Regions from separate parts of the Acetobacter sp. A11-2 genome, predicted to be linked through region 2. Evidence: predicted binding sites of a transcription regulator. Region 2 holds the regulator's gene; the other holds the start of a gene.

Region 1 (10,343 bases), 590 kb from region 2:
AGACTTGGCAGAAGCCGGGCATCTTTTGGCCCGCGCCTTAACACGTCTTGTTGAACCTTTGCGCACCTTGGCGGAGCGCCTGCACGCGCGCTTGGAAGAAGATGCCGAAACACTGGATTCTACAACTCGCGGGCGCATAGAGGCCATGACGCGCGCCTTACGCCGCAGGGCTATCTCTCGGCTGGATGCGTGGATTGCCATGCTGAGCGCACTGGACACACCCCCTGAGCCCGATACCACACCGTCCCACGTGCACTTCATCCGGGTTGAGCGGCGCGAAAAACAGCGCATGGGAGAGCAGGATGTGGGCCTTTATCGCCATTGGCTAGACCCCACCATTCCGTTTGCTGGCATCATGGCCATACCTGCACAGGGTATGTTGATTACATCTGCCACCTTGCGTGACCAACAAACGAACGAACCAGATAGCGATAACGCAGAACAGGCATGGGAAGCCGCCGAGGCACGCACCGGGGCTAATCACTTTCCCTCACCTCCTCTGCGTGCCAGTCTGGCCAGCCCGTTTGATTATGCCCGCCAGACGCGCGCCTATATTGTAACGGACATAGACAACAGCAGTATTGTTGATCTGGCAGCCGCATTCCGCACGCTTTTCTTAGCATCTGGCGGTGGGGGCTTGGGGCTGTTTACGGCCATTTCCCGCTTGCGCGGTGTGTACGATCGTATTGCGCCTACACTGGAAGAAAACGGTCTGCCGCTTTACGCCCAGCATGTAGATGCGATGGACAACAATACGCTGGTCGATATTTTTCGGACAGAAGAACACGCCTGCCTGCTAGGCACGGATGCCATGCGCGATGGCGTGGATGTACCCGGAAATGCGCTACGGTTGGTGGCATTTGAACGTGTGCCGTGGCCCCGGCCAGACATTCTGCATCGTGAACGCCGGATTCACCTTTCTGGAGGTGACCCGAAATCTTTTGATGAACGGATTGCACGCCTGCGGTTACGCCAAGCCTTTGGTCGGCTTATTCGCCGTCAGTCTGATCGCGGGGTCTTTGTCTTGTTAGACAGGCGCACCCCTACCCGCTTGCTCAGTGCTTTTCCCGAAGGGGTGGAAGTTCGCCGCCTTGGGTTAGCAGACACTGCACGAGAACTTGCAGCCTTTTTGGCAGATACAGAAAGGGCCGATCAAAACTGATCGGCCCTGCCTGAAAAATCAATCTACTTTCAGATTGGTTGCAGCCTGCTTGCCGCGTTCTTCAACCAGATCGAAAGAAACTTTCTGTCCGTCATTCAGGCCACGCAAACCCGCTGCCTGTACTGCGGTAATATGCACGAACACATCTTTACCGCCATCATCTGGGGCAATAAAGCCATAACCCTTGGTGGCGTTAAACCATTTTACTGTACCGGTCGGCATGAGCGGGATAGTCCTTGTTCTTCTCAACGTTTTGTCCTGCTGCACACCGTGTGCGGTTCAGGATATACCTCATCCCCCCATGACCAGCCGCAATTGTCAATCATAATTCGCTAACCGACCACAGCCGGGACAGGGAAATAGGCCTAGGGATTCATGTTGCTTTTCAGGAAATCAATGCTGCGTTCCTGCGCTTCCTGATAAGCTTTGGCATTAAAAGAGCTTCTTTCCGGACAACCAAATCCGTGCCCTGCATCATCGTACACGTAAAGTTCAACTTCCGGATGCGCCTGCCGAATAGCTGCAATATCGGTATGCGGGATACTTGCATCCTGTTCACCAAAATGGAGCTGTACCGGGCAGCACGGAGTCTCGTTCCGGCTGGCGGCAATACCACCCCCATACCAGCCAACAGCAGCCGCAAAATCATCTGTTCTACATGCGGCTTCCCAAGCCAGTGTACCACCCCAGCAATAACCGATAATGCCGACTTTACGAGGCTTGAGCACTGAGGCGGCGGCCTGAATATCCAGCAATGTTTTGGCAAGCGGGATCTGCGCCCGCAATGCCAGGCCCTCTTTCACACCTTCTGCGGAATAATCCAGTTCCACCCCACGCTGCACGCGGTCAAACAAGGCTGGCGCAATTACGTGGAATCCTGCCTTGGCAAAGTTTTCGCACACCTGCCGGATATGGTGGTTCACACCAAAAATTTCCTGAAGCACCACAAGTGTGTAAGGATGATGGCTGCCTTCGGTTTCCCATGCGGAAAACTCATGCCCGTCCTCAGCCTGAAGTGTTGTGATATGACCCATATGAGCACCTCCTATGCGCTCTCAGGTTACAGCAAAAAGAAACTTTATCCACATTCCTTGACTCTGCCTTTGGGCAGACCTATCTCCTTTTCTGGCACTCCCGGGGTGGGAGTGCTAACGTAACGCGGCGTTATGTTACGCGCGACAAAGCGGATGGGGCTGCTTTCTGTTAAGGGCGCCATCCCAAAAATGAATGTGGAGCGATCCATAATGACGAAGTTTCGTCCCTTACACGACCGGGTAGTTGTCCGTCGCCTTGAAGGCGAACAGAAGACCGCTGGCGGGATCATTATTCCTGACACAGCTCAGGAAAAGCCTATGGAAGGCGAAGTGGTTGCTGTTGGTCCGGGTGCGCGGAATGAACAGGGCCAGATTGTGGCGCTTGATGTTAAGGCCGGTGACCGCGTCCTGTTCGGCAAATGGTCCGGCACGGAAGTGAAGATCGACGGCGAAGAGCTGCTGATCATGAAGGAAAGCGACATCATGGGCGTGGTAACCGCCTGATTTTGCGCTGATCCGCATTTTTAATTTCAGAACGATCTTCACAGGAGAAATTCAATGGCTGCCAAGGACGTAAAGTTTGGTGCAGACGCACGCCAGCGTATGCTGCGCGGTGTGGATATTCTGGCTGACGCTGTAAAAGTGACGCTGGGCCCCAAAGGCCGCAACGTGGTGCTGGACAAGAGCTTTGGTGCCCCGCGCATCACCAAGGACGGTGTTTCCGTTGCCAAGGAAATCGAACTGGCTGACAAGTTCGAAAACATGGGCGCCCAGATGCTACGTGAAGTGGCATCCAAAACCAACGATGTGGCTGGTGACGGCACCACCACGGCTACGGTTCTGGCTCAGGCTATCGTGCGTGAAGGCCACAAGGCTGTTGCCGCCGGCATGAACCCGATGGATCTGAAGCGCGGGATCGACAAAGCTGTTAGCGTTGTTATCGAAGAGCTGAAGAAGAACGCTAAGAAAGTGACCACCCCGGCGGAAACCGCTCAGGTTGGTACGATTTCTGCAAACGGTGAATCTGAAATCGGTCAGATGATTTCCGAAGCCATGCAGAAAGTTGGCTCCGAAGGCGTGATCACGGTTGAAGAAGCCAAGCACTTCCAGACAGAACTGGATGTTGTTGAAGGCATGCAGTTTGACCGCGGCTACATCTCTCCGTACTTCGTGACGAACCCGGAAAAGATGACAGCGGATCTGGAAAATCCCTACATCCTGATCCATGAAAAGAAGCTGTCTTCCCTGCAGCCCATGCTGCCGCTGCTGGAATCCGTTGTTCAGTCCGGCCGTCCGCTGCTGATCATTGCAGAAGACGTTGACGGTGAAGCTCTGGCAACCCTAGTTGTCAACAAGCTGCGCGGTGGCCTGAAAATTGCTGCTGTCAAGGCCCCGGGTTTTGGTGATCGCCGCAAGGCCATGCTGGAAGACATTGCCATCCTTACGGGCGGTCAGGTCATCAGCGAAGATCTGGGCATCAAGCTAGAAACCGTTACCCTGAACATGCTTGGCACCGCCAAGAAAGTGCACATCGACAAGGAAAACACCACCATTGTTGATGGTGCTGGCAAAGCCGATGACATCAAGGGTCGCGTCAAGCAGATCCGTGCACAGATCGAAGAAACCTCTTCCGACTACGACCGCGAAAAGCTGCAGGAACGTCTGGCCAAACTGGCTGGCGGTATTGCCGTGATCCGCGTTGGTGGTTCCACCGAAGTGGAAGTGAAAGAACGCAAGGACCGCGTTGACGACGCCCTGCACGCAACCCGTGCTGCTGTTGAAGAAGGCATTGTTCCGGGTGGTGGCACGGCTCTGGCCCGCGCTACGCTGAAGCTGGAAGGCCTGCACTACCACAACGATGACCAGCGCGTTGGTGGTGACATCATCCGCCGCGCCCTGCAGGCTCCTCTGCGCCAGATCGCCCACAACGCTGGTGAAGACGGTGCCGTGATCGCGAACAAGGTGCTGGAAAACAACGACTACAACTACGGGTTCGACGCTCAGGCTGGCGAATACAAGAACCTTGTTGAAGCCGGCATTATCGATCCGGCCAAGGTTGTCCGCACGGCTCTGCAGGATGCAGCTTCTGTTGCTGGCCTGCTGATCACCACGGAAGCCATGGTTGCAGAACGCCCGGAAAAGAAAGCTGCTCCGGCTGGTGGCCCTGACATGGGTGGCATGGGCGGAATGGACTTCTAATTTTCCAGCAAAGATTATTTTTGGTATAAAAGAATAAGGGGAATAGCTTCGTGTTACTCCCCTTTCTTTTGAAATATTTCAATTGAATGCTCTCAAATTTCATTTAATTTATGGCTCATACATACAAAGTATTTTTCTTTAATTATCTATAAAACTTAGATATGAAACAAAATTTTGGAGACCCTTTTTGCATACACTCGAATTTTTGAATATATGTAACTAAATAGGTCAATCGTAAAATTATTTTCCACTGTGGAGAGTTACATGAAATATGCCGTTTTTTTTAAAACTCATAAATGGGATAGTATTATAGAAACACAATATGAGCGCATGAAAGAATCTGTTCAAAACGGGGATCTTTACATCCTTTATGATGAAACATTTTCCCGTGCCCCTACCCATTTATCTAATGTAATATCAATTACTCAATCAGACATTGAACGCGTTGGATTAGTGAACCATGGTGGATTTTGGTATAATGGAGATTACGGTGGCATCGTATCTTTTCTACTAAAACCTGATTACGATTTTTACGTATTTTCTGAATATGATGTCGGTGTATATCATAATCTTGACAATATTATCGCGACTATGAAAAATGAAAATATAGATGTGATCGGAAATGAAATAAAAGATTCCAACTGGATACATGCATCTAGTGCGCAACCATATTATAATGTGGAAATAGAAAAATCCCTTTTTTGTATTGGATTTTTTTCACGAAGAGCTATTGTAAATATTTATGCTCGACGCTTGCAGCAAGCTATTTTTCGAAAGAAACATAATTTAGAATTTTGGCCAATTGGAGAAGCTGTTATGGCCACAGAATGTAAATTAAGTAATTTAAATTATAGAAATTTATCCTATTTTTGTGGAAATCTTGATAACTATAACTGGAATGAACCAATTCTGGAAAATTATACTAAGTATATAGATCTAAAAGATACATTCATCCATCCCATTTGTGATTTTGATAAATTTGTTAAACTTACATTTGAAACACAATCAAAAATTGATAACAAATTGATGGATAAAATATCACATATTTCTGACAGTAATGTATACATAAAATCATATTACATGAGAGACAATACAGAATCAGATAAAATAAAAATCTATGAAAAATATGTAGAAAATATCGGCCCAAAAGTTTTTCCTTATATAAATGAAAATATCATCTCGTACGGATGCAAAGCATATCAAAGTTCATGTTCTGAATATTCATTTTCAGAATTTGAAGCAAATAGAGTTCTAAATTTACTTCCACGATACCATTTTTCTATGCATACAGATATGGAACTTAATCCATGGTGGCTATTAGATTTAGAAAGAGAACGTCATATATCTAATCTTTATATTTTTGACCGACCAGACTTAGGTGGTTTTAGAAGTATAAATTTAGATGTAAGTATAAGTTCTAACATGAATGACTGGACATCTCTTTACGTAAAAAAGGATGATTCTTTACTTTGGAATAAAAAGATAGTTATTGAATCTAACGCTAGATATATAAAAATATCTCTACTTTCTATAGGAATTCTGCATTTAGATACTATTGTAGTTACTAGCACAGAAAAATAATAACATTAGTATAATTATTTTCTTTTTAACCTTGATATATCTGAACCTGTTAGATCTTGAAATTCTTCTCATATTATAGGGATGGAAGAAGAGTAACCGGCCGCTCTGGGCCGCCTTGATTATGCGGCCTGCCTGTGCAGTGTATTCACGGGTTTCCAGTTCCATGGCAACAGTTCGTGGAGCCGGTTGATCTTGTGCTCGTTGATACGGGCCAGGACGTCGGCGAGGTAATCGTGCGGATTAAGCCGGGAGAGTTTTGCGCTTTCGATAAGCGTCATGGCATCAGCGATGTTGTCGCCCCCGGTGTCGGATCCGGCAAAGAGATAATTTTTTCGCCCCACGCATACGGGCCGTATGGCGCGTTCGGCAGGATTGTTGTCGATGGCGACACGACCATCTTCGAGGAACAGGGTAAAGGCCGTCCACCGGTTGAGCGCATAACGGATTGCTTTTGCCAGTTCCCCCTTGCCTGGGATACGGGCAAGCTGTGTTTCGCACCATGCGTGGAATGCTGTGACACGGGGGCGGCTTTGTTCCTGTCGGACAGCCAGACGATACGGGGCCGGGTGTCCGGTGATCTGGCGCTCGATATCGTAGAGCTCTCCGATCTGTTCAAGTGCTTCCCTTGCGATTGTCGAATCACTGCCCTTCCAGACATCATGGAAGGCCCGGCGGAGATGAGCCCAGCAGGCTGCTTCGCGCACGTGCACGGTTCCTGTTGCGTCTGGTTTATACAGATCCCTGAACCCGGCGTAGGCGTCAGCCTGCAGAATGCCCCGGAACTGTGCCAGATGGGTCTGGGGATTGATCCCCTTGCGATCGGGAGAGAACCAGTAGGCCACGGCGGGCGGATCACTCCCTCCCCATGGGCGGGGATCGCGCAGATAGCTCCAGATCCGCCCTTCCTTCACGCCCCGGGGTTTGCCAGCCTGACGCAGACGGGGGTCAAGAACCTGGATGGGTGTATCATCAGCATGTAGCAGGTCTGCCTTTACGACATCCTGACGGATCAGATCTGTCAGAGGACGCAGAACGGCAACGGCCTGACCACACCAGTCGATCAGGGTTGAACGGGGAATGTCCACACCCTGACGGGCAAAGATCTCATTCTGACGATAAAGCGGAATGTGGTCATCGAATTTCGAGACCAGGATATGGGCTAAAAGCCCGGTGCCAGCCATCCCCCGTGGGACAGGGCGCGACGGTGCTTCAGGCTGCACCAGTGTTTCGCAGTGACGGCAGGATTTCTTCAGCCGTGCCGTTTCGACAACTTTCAGTTTTGCCGCAATAAAGTCCAGTATTTCGGTGACATCTTCGCCTACAAGACGCAGGGGACCGCCACAGGCAGGACAGGCCTCACCTGGGTCGAGAACAATACGCTCCCGTGGTGTCGTGTCAGAAACCTTTGGTTTGCCACGCTGCCGTGGGGGAGAGACTGCATCATCGCTGACATCATGCTCCCTGATATCAGGAGAAGGATCGGCTGCCGCGATGGCGATTTTTACATCTTCAAGGAGCAGTTCGAGTTGTTCAATCTCACGGTCTATCTTTTCTGAACTGGCCCCGAATTTCTGTTTCTGAAGACGTGCGATCCGGATTTTGAGAGACTGGACAAGAGCTTCATACGCACGGGCTGACGCAGAAAGCCGAGCCACTTCGGTCTGCAGGGAAACAATCATTTCCCTCAGGGTATCCGGATCATCAGGCAGGACCGCAGGTGCAGACGTCATTATGAAAAAATAGCAGAAAACCTAAGAAAATTCAAAATGTTCTGCACTCTCACGCCATAAAAATCAGGCCACGCGAGACGGTGGTGCAGACCAGGAAGGGCGTCTCCACTCCATGCCTTCCCACAGCATGGCCATCTGTGCTGTCGTCAGGCGTGCAACGCCCTCTGCCGGAGACGGCCATGGAAAACGTCCCTTCTCAAGCACCTTGTAATAAAGACAGAACCCCTGACCGTCCCACATCAGAAGCTTGATCCTGTCCCCACGGCGACCACGAAAGGCAAAGAGCGCCCCTGATGTCGGGTTCTGACGCAGCACGTCCTGTGCCAGTGCTGCCAGACCCGATATGCCCTTGCGCATATCGGTCACCCCGCAGGCCAGATAGACACGCACGCCGTTGCCCACGCCAATCATGCCGTCTCCGCAATCCGGATGACCCGGGCCAGAAGATCTTCGGCAGGATGTCCCGTCACCCTGATACTACGGCCATTGCGCAGCACTATGGCCAGTTCGTCAGGATCACCGCCAGATGCCACAGCAGGTGTCGTCACTGAAGCAACAGGAACAAACGCCACAGACTGATCTGGGGAAGATAGTCTTTGACGGAATGACGTCCGCCATTGGTAAAGATGTTGGCGGGTCAGGTCATGTCGACGTGCCACATCCGATACACTTGCTCCATCCACACCAACTTCAGCCAGTATCGCCAGCTTCCGTTCATCCGACCAGCGGCGGCGGCGTTCAACGCCAATCAGGATTTCCTGGGTCATTCTTACCTCTCAAATGACGTCAATAACGACGTCGTTAACGACGGTAAATTACCAGTCACAATCCTCAATCATAAGGCGGCCTCAAACGGCCGGTTACCTTCCAGGCGATACGCGCTATCTTGTTTGCGAGGACGACAGCAACCAGCTTCGGCTTTTTGCGGTTAATCAAACCGAGAAGCACGGTGAGACATTCTTGGCTTTTGACTGCTGCACATGCTGAACTACCGCCGTATGCCACGTCTTCTGGTGCAAATCGATCCGTTTGATCTCTTCCCGGATCGGCGCATACTCTTCACTGTGTATTGCGAAATAGCTCCCTCGCCAGCGGTGGCAAAGTCTCATCTGATGTCATCCTGTCTAGGAGCGGTTCAATTCTGTACATACCTGTTGCTGCGGTGATGCCGAATTCTGCTGCAAAACCACGGATTGCATTGGCGATCTGGGAGCTTTACGGACGAGACAGGGGCGATCTGAAAACATCTGATTGAGGCGGTTCGCCCAAAGGGCAAGACTCCCCATGATCTGCGGCGCATGATAGCAGCGATTTTCATGGCGTCATGAGAATGGTGCGAAATGGCGGAGTATCCCCGCCGAACTGGTTCAGGAATACCACGGAGTAGCACTTGGTATGACTTTTCTGGACATTACGAACATCAGGAGCGGCGGGAACCCCAAAAAAGGGCCTCTTTCAAAGAGCGAGACAATCGTGAAGTACTTGGCCGCTCTCGCGGTGGCTACGGCACAACAGTCTATGTGATCGCTGTGGAAGATGGACAAGCCTTCAGTTTTGCGCTGAACTCCCGGCCAGGCTCATAAACTGCCTCTGCAGTCATGCTCGAGAGCCTTCCCGCCATTCCTACGAAACGATACGATGGGCCGGTCATCCGCCCAAAATGGGCCTATCGGTGCCAGTATCTCGTTGAGAATCTCTGAACTTATCCCAAGGAGTGGCGCGCTGTCACAACCAGATACGAAAAAACAGCAACGTCATTCCTTGCGGTCATCCACATCGCTGCCGCAGCAGACTGAAGCAAGCCTTAACAGGCCCTAGTTCAGCAGGAATATTCCGCCATTTTGCACCACTCTCATGACGCCATGAAAATCCCTGATATCATAAGTTACAAATTATGAGGGAGGCCTTGCCCTTTGGGCGAACCGCCTCAATCAGATGTTTCCAGATCGCCCATGTCTCGTCCCTGAAAATGCCTGTTTCACCTTCTTCTGCCACCTCTACAATATAAGAAAAATCTCACATGGCAACCAAGGCTAACCAAACAATCTACTCATGAAAACTCTAACTTAAAACCCGTCACAAATGCTTGACGTGTACTGGAAAAAATTAGATATTATAAAATTTAAAATAAAATAACAGGATAAAATATAATGAAAAAATTATCATTGTTTTTGATTGTTTTTATAATCCAGAAAGCATATGCCCAATCTCCTCGTGTCTCTAAATGTTTTATTGATATTCAAAATAATGGCGCTCAAATGAATGGGCAATATTCTGACGAACAACTTATGCGCTCTAGTGTATCTCAGAATAAAAATCAATTAACGCTTCATATTCCATCAGGGATATGGCCAGGAGCCAATAATTTTAGACTACCTGGCGCTCAATTTGGCAATTGGTTTGCTAATGTTGATGGTGGGATTCGAAATTGGCCGTTTTACGTATGGTCTCCCATGCGAGAAGGCATTCGGGTTCCTTACTATGCGAATGGCCTTACCTCTCTCAGCCATGATTCGTGGGATAGTAAAGGGTTTGTTATATCTCGAGTAGACACTGATCAGACTAATATCAATGCAAACAGAGTAATGGCTGAATTTAATCTTGTTGCTGATACACCCAATGAAGGCGGAACAAGCT
Region 2 (10,343 bases):
CCCCAGCACGCCCGATTGATAGCCCTGATTCATCAAGTCTAGCGCCAGTTGCGGCGTGTTCTGCTGCACGGCAATTTCCGTCATATCCATAAAGTCACGCGCTTGGGAAACATCCCCAACGGCCAAGCGGATACGATAAACATCCAGTTGCAAGGATGCCGGAATTTTGGTGTTTACAACCAGTTCATGCAGCAAAAGCGCCCAGTATTCCTTTTTGGGGTAATAGGTTGCCAGCAAAACATACGCGTGGGTTGTGGCCGCAGAATCTTTTAGAGCCGTCGCACTGGCCGCAAGCATTTGCAGTTCAGATTCTGTTGGTGTTTTACCAGCCTTTATGGTGGCATCAGCCTGCTGCTTCACCACCTTGATGGTGTTGGGGTAATCCTTCTGCAGATAGTAGGATTGTGCCAGCAACGTTTCCATCTGGGGGTCAGACCCGGCAGCTTTTAGGTAACGCTGAATATTGGCAATAGCTTTGGGGTAATCCTTGGCTGTATAAGCCATGGTTGCCTCAGACTTCAGCATCTGATTTTTCATGGCCTGCGGCGTGCGCGAGGAAGCAATCAGCTTATCATAAGCCGCTGTTGCGGCAGAAAGATTACCAGCCTGCGTGGCCACCGCTGCGCGCATCTGCGCAATGGTATAATCTTCGTAATCTGTTTTGCTTTTTACGGCATCCGCAGCGTTTACTGCATCCATTGCCTTGGCATAATTATGTGCTGCCAGAGCAGACTGCGCGGCTTCCAGTTCTGTCCCAACCTGTTGGCCGAGTTCATCTGCCGCATGTGCAACGGGTTGCATCACAACCCATGCTGTTGTTGCACAAAAAAGGGTACGTAAAAAACGAGAAGCCATTCTCAAAAATCCTCACTTACCGTCAGCGAACTGTTCCTGTCCGACGATTCCGAGTTTTGTGACGCCGAGGCGCTGTGCGTCGGCCATGACGTGGATGACGGTCTTGTAGTCAGCCAGACGGTTGGGCTGGAGGTGGAACTCCGGGCGGGAAGCCTCTGGCCCGCTGGCGATCTCACGCAGATGCGCCTGCAGATCGGCCTCGCCATTGATGGGCTGGCCATTCCAGGTCAGCGAGTTGTCAAAGTCCACAACCAGTGTCACCACAGGTGTTTCCTCCGTGCTGGGCGGCGGGTTGCCCTGCGGCAGATCAATCGAGACCGCCTGCGTCTGCAACGGGATGGTGATGATCAGCATGATCAGCAACACCAGCATCACGTCAATCAGCGGCGTGGTGTTGATATCAACAATGCCTTCATCTTCCGTTGTGCTCTCGGAGCCAACATTCATGCCCATGGCCTGTGCTCTCCCCCACAGGATGGGGTGGCGTGCTGCGCCACCCGCCCCTGCCTATTTCGGCTTTTCCGTAATGAAATCGATATGGCTGATGCCCGCTTCCTGACACGTCGCCACCAGACGGCCCACACTCTCATAGCGTGTGGTCACATCTCCGCGGATCTGGATCTGCGGCTGGGGCTTTTGCACCGCCGCCTTCTCCAGCCGGGCCAGAAGATCGGCCCGGTCTTTGATCGGCGTTTCATCCCAGAAGGTCTGACCATCCGCCGTGACTGCCAGAACCACATTGCTCAGCTTGGTCTGGGTTGGCTGGTTCATGTCCTTGGGCAGCTGCACCTTCACGGTATGTGTCGCCACCGGAATGGTGATCAGAAAGATGATCAGCAGCACCAGCATCACATCCACAAGCGGTGTGGTGTTGATGGCGGAGACGACGTCGTCTTCCCCGCCGCTATCGCCAACCTGCATGCCCATAAGCGTTCTCCTTGCCTTGACCTGACCCGTTGATTAGCCGACGCGGTTGGAAACCGTGGCCGTGGTGGGGGAGTTATCGGGGCGCACCACAATCTGATCCACCGCAGCCCCATGACGCACGCCACCGATGAGGATGGACTGCAGGTCAGCGGCAAAGTCACGCACCAGGTCCATGGCCGTCTTGTTGCGGCGCACCAGCAGGTTGTAGCCCAGAACGGCCGGCACAGCGGTGGCCAGACCAATGGCCGTCATGATCAGGGATTCACCCACAGGACCTGCCACCTTGTCGATGGAAGCCTGACCGGCAATGCCGATGGCTGTCAGCGCGTGGTAGATCCCCCACACCGTGCCGAACAGACCGATGAACGGAGAGGTGGAGCCCACGGTGCCCAGAAAGGCCAGACCCTTTTGCAGGCTGTTCTGGATGTTGTTGACCGCGCGCTGGATGGACATGCCCGTCCAGCTATGCAGGTCAATGCTTTCCTGCATCGTGCCTTCATGGTGTTCGGCAGCCACGATACCGGTATCGGCGATGTAGCGGAACGGAGAGGTGGAGGTGAGTGCGGAAGCACCTTCCTGGATGCTGTGCTTGGTCCAGAAGCTTTTGGTGGCTTCCTTGGCAGCGGCGAACAGGCGGGCCTGCTCGATGAACTTGATGATCATGATATACCATGTGCCCAGGGACATGGTGAGCATGATCAGCAGCACGCCGCGGGCAATGATATCGCCATTGGACCACAGAGCACCCAGACCGTAGGGGTTGGCTTCTTCCTTGGTGTCTGCCGCAGGTGGCGCCTGTTCGGCCGGGGCGCTGGCAGCAGGTGCAGGCGCTTCTGGCGCCGCAGGGGCTGGGGCTGCATCCGGTGTGGCGGCAGGTGCCGGTGCGGAAGATGGCGCCGCATCAGGAGCCGGGGCCGTGGCTGCGGGCGCGGCATCCTGCGCAAAAGCCGCTACTGGGGCTGCAGTGCTCATCAGCAGCGCCAGAGCCGGAGCCGCAAGACCTGACACAAAAGAACGGGGCAGTCTGGTCATCTTCCTCATAATCCTCATCATCAGGGCCCGATCCGCTACCCTGTTACGCAAACAGATCGGGCAATCCATATTTGTACTACTGGCCAGTATGAAAACTGACCCCGTTTTAGTCATCCAACCTAAATCGGATGACATAGACCTTGTGCAGTTCCTTCACCGGTGCGCCATTGCGCGTGGCCGGACGATAACGGGCCTTGTGCACGTAATCCAACGCAGACTGGGCAAAGGCCTGACCACCAGAGACCGACTGCACATGGCAGTTACTGGTCATGCCGGAAGCTTCCACATCGCAAATCAAAGTCACGCGGCCTTCAATGTTGTCTTCCTCCATTTCTGGGGGATAGACCGGCTGCACGTTATTTAGCGGTGCAGAACCAGCAGACGTATCTGGTGCATCTGTTGTGCCATCTCCGGCTGCTGCCGCACTGCTTGGCGCAGATGTTGCTGGCGGCGCTGCTGCCGTTTTGGTCTGCGGCGGTGTTGGATGCTTAGGCGGCGCCTTGGCCACGTGCTTGATGGGCGGCTTGGGCGGCGGCGGCACCTTGATCTTGGGCGGCGGAATGTATGGCGGCGGCGGCACAGCCATAACCGGTGGTGGGGGCGGGGGTGGCGGCGGTGGAGGAGGTGGCGGCGGGGGTGGCAACATAACTGTTTTGATAGGCGGATGTGTAACAGGAACACTTGCCGTGGTTCCCATACCGTACATCAGCCCCAGCACGCCCATAAGATGCAGCGCGACAACCACCAACAGGGCAACAACACTGACAACAGCCCCTACCCGGAACGTATATTTCACCGAGCCCGGCTGTTGCTCGTAGTCATTCATATTTGCACGTCCTCCTTTGTCACCCTGCATCGCAACGGATGCTATCGTCTTACCCTTGATACACAGGGCGTTACCGGAGCCTGTTTACCTTGGTATGACAATAGCAGATTGCTGTTCTGCCATACAGGTAACCTTTCCCGACTTTCGATTGGGCAATCTGAGAGGCTTTCTGTCAAGAATGTTCTGTTAATTTCACATTTTCTTTCACAAAGACAATCTGTTCTGGCGTAGGAACAAAATCACTCTAACACTGAATTTTCTAAGCTTTATCAGCGTTTTTCTGTTTCATGATGCCCGTTCTCACAACAAAAAAGCAGGCCCGAAATGGAACCTGCTTTTTTGTATTTTTGTTTCGATTTAGGAATAAACTCTTACTGGGCTGAAGCACTCGCCTCAGATCGCGTCGCCCCTACCCGCATGGCGAGCGCGGCTGCCATAAAGGCATCCAGATCACCATCCAACACCGCATCCGGGTTGCCGGTTTCTACCCCTGTGCGCAAATCCTTGACCATCTGGTAAGGCGCAAGCACGTAAGAGCGGATCTGATGCCCCCAGCCGATATCCGTTTTGGCAGCTTCTGCCGCTGCGGCCTCGGCTTCGCGCTTCTGCAACTCTGCCTCGTACAAACGTGCACGCAGCATCTGCATGGCCGTTGCACGGTTACGGTGCTGAGAACGATCTGTCTGACAGGCCACAACAATGCCTGTGGGCATATGCGTAATACGGATAGCGGAATCCGTTTTGTTAACGTGCTGCCCACCAGCACCAGATGCCCTAAAGGTATCTACCTTCAGGTCTGCGTCATTGATTTCGATTTCAATGGAATCATCAATAACGGGATACACCCAAACAGATGCAAAGGATGTCTGGCGGCGCGCTGCGGCATCAAACGGTGAAATACGCACTAGGCGATGCACACCCGCTTCTGTTTTCAGCCAGCCATAGGCATTGGGGCCGGAAACAAGAATGGTAGCAGATTTCAGGCCCGCCTGTTCCCCTTCCGAGCTTTCCATCAGCGTGACCTTGTAGCCATGCGCCTCTGCCCAGCGGGTGTACATACGCAGCAGCATTTCTGTCCAATCTTGCGCTTCCGTACCCCCGGCACCTGCGTTCACTTCCAGGTAGCAGTCATTGCTGTCTGCTTCCCCAGAAAGCAGGCTTTCTGTTTCACGCCGTTTGGCTTCTTCCGCCAGATCACGCAGCGTGGCCATACCTTCGGCCACTAAATCTGCATCTCCTTCAGCTTCTGCCAGTTCAATCAGTTCGCTGGTGTCGCGCACATTGGTTTCAAGCGCTTCCACACCTTCAATCTGGTTGGCCAGAAGGGTGCGCTCACGCATCATTTTTTGCGCAGCGTCTGAATCATTCCACAGATCGGGATCTTCTGCCCGATTATTCAGTTCAGCGAGTCTTTCCTGGGCGACATCCCAGTTAAAGATGCCTCCTCAGCAGTGCCACTGACTGCTTGATCTGGTCGTTAAGGGCTTCAGTCTCGGCAGACATCAGGCCGATTCTCCATATTTTTCTATCATGTCAAAAAAGACAATGTGGTGTTGGCCCTCAATAAAGGCCACCCATACCAATGTCACCCCCGGCTGGTGCAGAAGGTGCTGCAGAACCAGACGAACCACCATTACCGGAAGGAGCATGCTCTCCAGATTGGCCGCCTCCAGAACCTTCAGCAGCCATATCACTTTCAGAATCAGGCATGTTTTCAGCACCTGTATCTGCGGCTGTCAGTTCCTGTGGGTTTACGTTGCTTGAAAGGTTTGCACTCAGCCCCGGCACCTGCCCTTCCTTAAAGGCATCTATGGCCACGCCCCTGCCCGTATCATACTGCACAAGTGTAATGCCCGCGGGTGGCACAAAATCCTGCCGTGGATAACCATCCAAGGCGGTTTTCATCACCTTGTTCCACAAGGGGCCAGCAATAGCGCCCCCGGTTTCGTTTTTACCGAGGGACTGAGGCGTATCAAACCCGATCCACACAACAGTTACGATATCTGGGGTGTATCCAGCAAACCATGCATCATTAAAATTCTGGCTGGTGCCAGTTTTGCCCGCAATCGGCACATCTATACCCGTTCCAGCTCGCACACCTGTGCCGCGCCGGATAACATCCTGCAACATGGTGGTAATCTGGAACGCACTTTGGGCGGATGCCACTTGCTGCCGGCTATCATGCAAGGCAGGCACATCATTCTGCCCCGGCATGACAATGGGCTGCTCTACAGAAGCCGGTGCTGGTGCCGGTTTTCCTGCATCCGCGGGTTTCTGATCCGATGGTGCATCGGGGAACACGGCATCAGCCGCTGGTTGGTCTGCCGCTTGCCCACCATTGGTGTTCGTATCAGGTTGTGCGGAAGCTGTGGTCAACGCCAGCCCCTCCGGCCGCCAGATAACGTGGCCTTCACGGTCCTGCACATCGTCCACCAGTGTTGGCGTCACCTTACGCCCACCTGCCGCAAGCGAGGCATAGGCTCCGGCTTCCTTCAGCACTGTGGTTTCTACGGCCCCCAATGCTGCGGGGAGCACATGCGGCATGGAATCCACCAACCCAAGGTTGGTTGCCATATCCGCCACGGTTTTCATGCCCAGATGGGCCGCCAAGCGAATGGTAACCAGATTGCGCGATTCACGCAGGGCATCATGCAGAGTGGTGGGGCCCCAAAAATCTTTTTCATAGTTATTGGGGTGCCATGCTCCGTAAGAAACAGGGGAATCGTCAAACTTCTGGGAAGGGGAAATCCCCTGCTCCATAGCATCCAGATAAACAAATGGCTTGAAAGAAGACCCCGGCTGACGCAGCGCCTGTGTTGCACGATCAAACTGCGAAGCCTGAAAAGACCACCCACCCACAAGAGCCAGAACCCGGCCTGTACGTGCATTCATGGTTACAATGGCGCCTTCCACTACAGGCACCTGCATGAGGGCAACGTGCCCACCTTCGGCCTGCGGTTGCACCATCACCACATCACCGGCACGCAATGGCTTAAAGCGTCGTGCCCATGCCATATCTTTGGCCTGTACGATACCTGTACGAGGCTCGCCTCCACTTTGGGACGCATTGTTCCGCCGCACGACGCTGCCTTCAAGCCAGCCCACCGGCCCTTTTGCATCCAGCACAACAGCCAAACGCCACTGGTCAAGCATACCCGCAGGCACCGGAACACCCTGTAAGGCCTGTACCCATTCTGCTGTAGAAGAGGATGACCCGATATCGGAAAGATGATGCACTGGCCCACGCCAGCCACGATGTGCCCGATCATACGCCATCAGCCCTTGGCGCAAAATATCCTGAGCATTGCGCTGGAGCGGCAGATCCAAACTGGTGTGAACATCCAACCCGCCCTGCATAGTCACGTCTTGGCCGTAACGCTCCATCAGTTCGCGGCGCACTTCTTCCGCAAACCATTCTGCGCCCGGTGCCGGGCCGGGGCGCGTAAAGCTGCGGGTGGTCAACGGCTGGGCTTCTGCTACGCGCGCGGCATCATGCGTAATGGCCCCAATATCGGCCATACGTTCCAGCACCCAGTTTCTGCGCCCTCGAGCTGCATCGGGGAAGCGTACAGGGTTATAATTAGTGGGAGATTTAGGCAGCGCCGCCAAAAATGCGGCCTCTGCATCATCCAGTTGATCAAGCGGCTTGTTGAAATAGGTCTGGGATGCTGCGGCAATACCATATGCGCCGCTGCCCAGATAAATTTCGTTCAGGTAGATTTCCAGAATCTTGTCTTTGGGCAGAACCTGCTCCACCCGCATGGCCAAAAAGGCTTCCTTAGCCTTACGCCGGAAAGATACCGCGTTGCTGCCCAGCAGCATGATACGCGCCACCTGCTGCGTGATGGTGGATGCCCCAATAGGCCGCTTGCCTTTGCCGCGCGTTAAATCCGTAAGGCCAGCACGCGCAATAGCAACTGGGTCCACCCCTTTGTGTGTCCAGAATTTCTGGTCTTCTGCCGCCACAAATGCATTTTTGACCTTATCGGGCACGGCACTAATAGGCACAAAGATACGCCGCTCATTCGCCAGTTCGGCAATAAGCTGATCATCTCCGGCATAAAGGCGGCTCATGACTGGCGGCTGGTAGGAGCGCAAGCCCTCTACCGTAGGCAGATCCGCCACAATCCCTTCGTATTGGGACCACAGCAGAACCACAGCACCCGTGGTGCCAACCAACGCCAACGCAGCCGTTGCCCCAAGCACCTTCCGCCATTGGCGAAAGCGCGGGCGGCGTAGATCGGGCCTGCGATTTTGCGGAGACCTGCCCTGAGAATGGCTGGAAGATGAACCCTGATCACCAGAAGACGGAGCGCTTGTCATACAGGCCCTTTACCATTCTCACACATAATCGTCTGCCCTGTTTGCGCATTGTAATAAAAATCATGGCCGAATTCCGACCACATCTACAAACAGTGCTAACCCAACATGTCACCTAGCAGGCGGGCTGTATAATCCACCACCGGCACAATACGCCCATAATTGATACGGGTGGGGCCAATAACCCCGATAGCCCCTACTATCCGGTTCGCCTCATTACGGGCAGGCGCCATGACAACAGACATACCTGTAGCCCCAAACAACCCGCTTTCTGCACCAATAAAAATGCGCACCCCTTCAGAGTTCTCTACCAACTCCAACAGGCGCAACATGGTTTCCTGCGCTTCCAGCCGGTCAAACAGTGTTTGAATGGCCAGCAGCCTGTCCTGCCCATCTACATCGGCCAATAAACGAGATTGCCCGCGCACAATCAGGGTGCCCCCCAGCCCGTCTCCGCCACCATCCCAAATGGCAAGGCCGCTTTCCACCACCTCTGCTGTAAGACCATTCAGAATACTTCGGTCTTCCGTCATTTCAGAGCTTACGCGCGTGCGTAAATCTGGCAGAGATGCCCCCATGGCCCGTGCATTCAGGTAATTTGCAGCCTCCACCAAGGCAGAAGGCGGCATACCGGGCGGTGTTTCGATAACACGGTTTTCAACATGCCCATCTGCACCCACCAGAATAACCAGTGCGCGATTGCTGCCTAACGCCACAAACTCAATGTGCTTGATGCCACCATCCCCTTTGGGCGCTACCACCAACCCGGCTGCATCGGACATGCCCGCCAAAAGAGATGAAGCCTCTGTAAGCGTATCTTGCAGTGAGCGCCCTTTGGCCTCCAGCGATTGACCGATGACCCGCTGGTCTTCTTCCGAGAGCGCGCCAAACTGCAACAGGCCATCTACAAACAGCCGCAACCCTTTTTCTGTAGGCAACCGCCCGGCAGATGTATGGGGGGAAAACAGCAGCCCGGCTTCTGTAAGGGATGCCATGATATTGCGTATTGTGGCCGGAGAAAGCGGCAGCCCAAGCCTGTGAGACACCGTGCGGGAGCCAACGGGTTCCCCGCTCGCTACATATTCTTCCACCACTTCACGCAGAATAGCCGCAGACCGCGCATTCAGCCCCGGAGGCAGAGCAGCTTTTACTGGCAGCAAACCACGCTTCATGACACAAGGGCTCCTTCGCATATCCATAAATCCCGGATAGCCTTTATATACCTTATTCGTGCAGTTTTACTGCCGACAAAAGCGCACCATACGCGCCAGACATCTTATTTTACCAAGGAGCTTTCCATGCGCCCTTCAGGCCGCCAGCCAGACCAGATGCGCCCCATTACCATTGAAACAGGCTTTGCCCACCACGCTGAAGGCTCTGCCCTTATTCGCGTTGGTGGCACGGAAGTACTGTGCACTGCCAGCGTAGAAAACCGCGTGCCGCCTTTTTTGCGTGGCAAAGGTACAGGCTGGGTTACGGCTGAATACGGCATGCTGCCCCGCGCCACCCACACACGCGGCAACCGCGAAGCTGCCAAGGGCAAACAATCTGGCCGCACGCAGGAAATCCAGCGCCTTATTGGCCGCTCCCTCCGCGCCGTCACAGATCTGGACGCTCTGGGTGAAATGAGCATTACGCTGGATTGTGATGTGCTGAACGCTGATGGCGGTACGCGCTGCGCTTCCATTACAGGCGCATGGGTGGCGTTGCGTCTGGCTCTTGGCAAACTGGTCGCCACCAATGTACTGCCACGCCTGCCACTGCGCGGGCAGGTTGCTGCCGTTTCCTGCGGGCTGACAACAGAAGGCGCTGTGCTGGATCTGGATTACGTGGAAGATAGCTCGGCTTCTGCTGATACCAACTTTGTGCTGACAGCAGACCGTCGCATTGTGGAAATTCAGGGCACAGCAGAAAGCGCACCATTTACGGAAGATGCGTTTGACAACCTGTTTGCACTTGCACGCAAGGGTGTAACCGAGCTGTTTGAAGCCCAGATGGCTGCCGTGGAAGCTGCAGAAAAAAAGCGCGCATGAACGCCATAAAACTGGAACGTGGCAGCACCCTTGTGCTTGCCACGCACAATGCTGGCAAGCTGGCAGAATTTGCCACTCTGCTGGCTGATTTTGGCATCAAGGTTGTTTCTGCTGGTGAGTTAAACTTGCCAGAGCCAGAAGAAACAGCAACCACCTTTGCGGGCAATGCCGCCATTAAGGCCTTAGCCGCCGCCAAAGCCGCCAACCTGCCCGCACTAGCCGATGATTCTGGGCTATGTGTGGCCGCACTGGATGGCGCACCCGGCATTTATTCTGCGCGCTGGGCTGGCCCGAACAAAGATTTTGCTGGGGCCATGGCGCGTATTGAAAAAGAAATTGGGCAAGGCAAA

What was found. The regulator HrcA, encoded in region 2, represses chaperone genes, less so after heat shock. The targets are predictions, from matches to a motif close to GTTNGCACTCNCNNNNNGNGAGTGCNAAC.
Region 1: a site for HrcA is predicted at 2,287-2,315, ahead of groES (co-chaperone GroES). Genes of this name have one in related genera too.

Annotation. Positions count from the first base shown of each region.
Region 1 covers NZ_CP157843.1:484,180-494,522, reverse strand. The annotation lists gene ABNV41_RS02330 (ATP-dependent DNA helicase) at 1-1,162, shown strand, start outside; gene ABNV41_RS02325 (cold-shock protein) at 1,181-1,384, opposite strand; gene ABNV41_RS02320 (dienelactone hydrolase family protein) at 1,528-2,196, opposite strand; gene groES (co-chaperone GroES) at 2,407-2,700, shown strand; gene groL (chaperonin GroEL) at 2,755-4,395, shown strand; gene ABNV41_RS02305 (discoidin domain-containing protein) at 4,660-5,976, shown strand; gene tnpC (IS66 family transposase) at 6,096-7,706, opposite strand; gene tnpB (IS66 family insertion sequence element accessory protein TnpB) at 7,770-8,117, opposite strand; gene tnpA (IS66-like element accessory protein TnpA) at 8,114-8,473, opposite strand; partial or broken gene ABNV41_RS14050 (hypothetical protein) at 8,538-8,918, opposite strand; gene ABNV41_RS02275 (hypothetical protein) at 9,857-10,343, shown strand, end outside.
Region 2 covers NZ_CP157843.1:2,755,640-2,765,982, forward strand. The annotation lists gene ABNV41_RS13450 (tetratricopeptide repeat protein) at 1-855, opposite strand, end outside; gene ABNV41_RS13455 (biopolymer transporter ExbD) at 868-1,308, opposite strand; gene ABNV41_RS13460 (biopolymer transporter ExbD) at 1,363-1,782, opposite strand; gene ABNV41_RS13465 (MotA/TolQ/ExbB proton channel family protein) at 1,816-2,814, opposite strand; gene ABNV41_RS13470 (energy transducer TonB) at 2,921-3,670, opposite strand; one part of gene prfB (peptide chain release factor 2) at 4,012-5,073, opposite strand; one part of gene prfB (peptide chain release factor 2) at 5,075-5,143, opposite strand; gene ABNV41_RS13480 (penicillin-binding protein 1A) at 5,201-7,963, opposite strand; gene hrcA (heat-inducible transcriptional repressor HrcA) at 8,059-9,159, opposite strand; gene rph (ribonuclease PH) at 9,259-9,993, shown strand; gene rdgB (RdgB/HAM1 family non-canonical purine NTP pyrophosphatase) at 9,990-10,343, shown strand, end outside.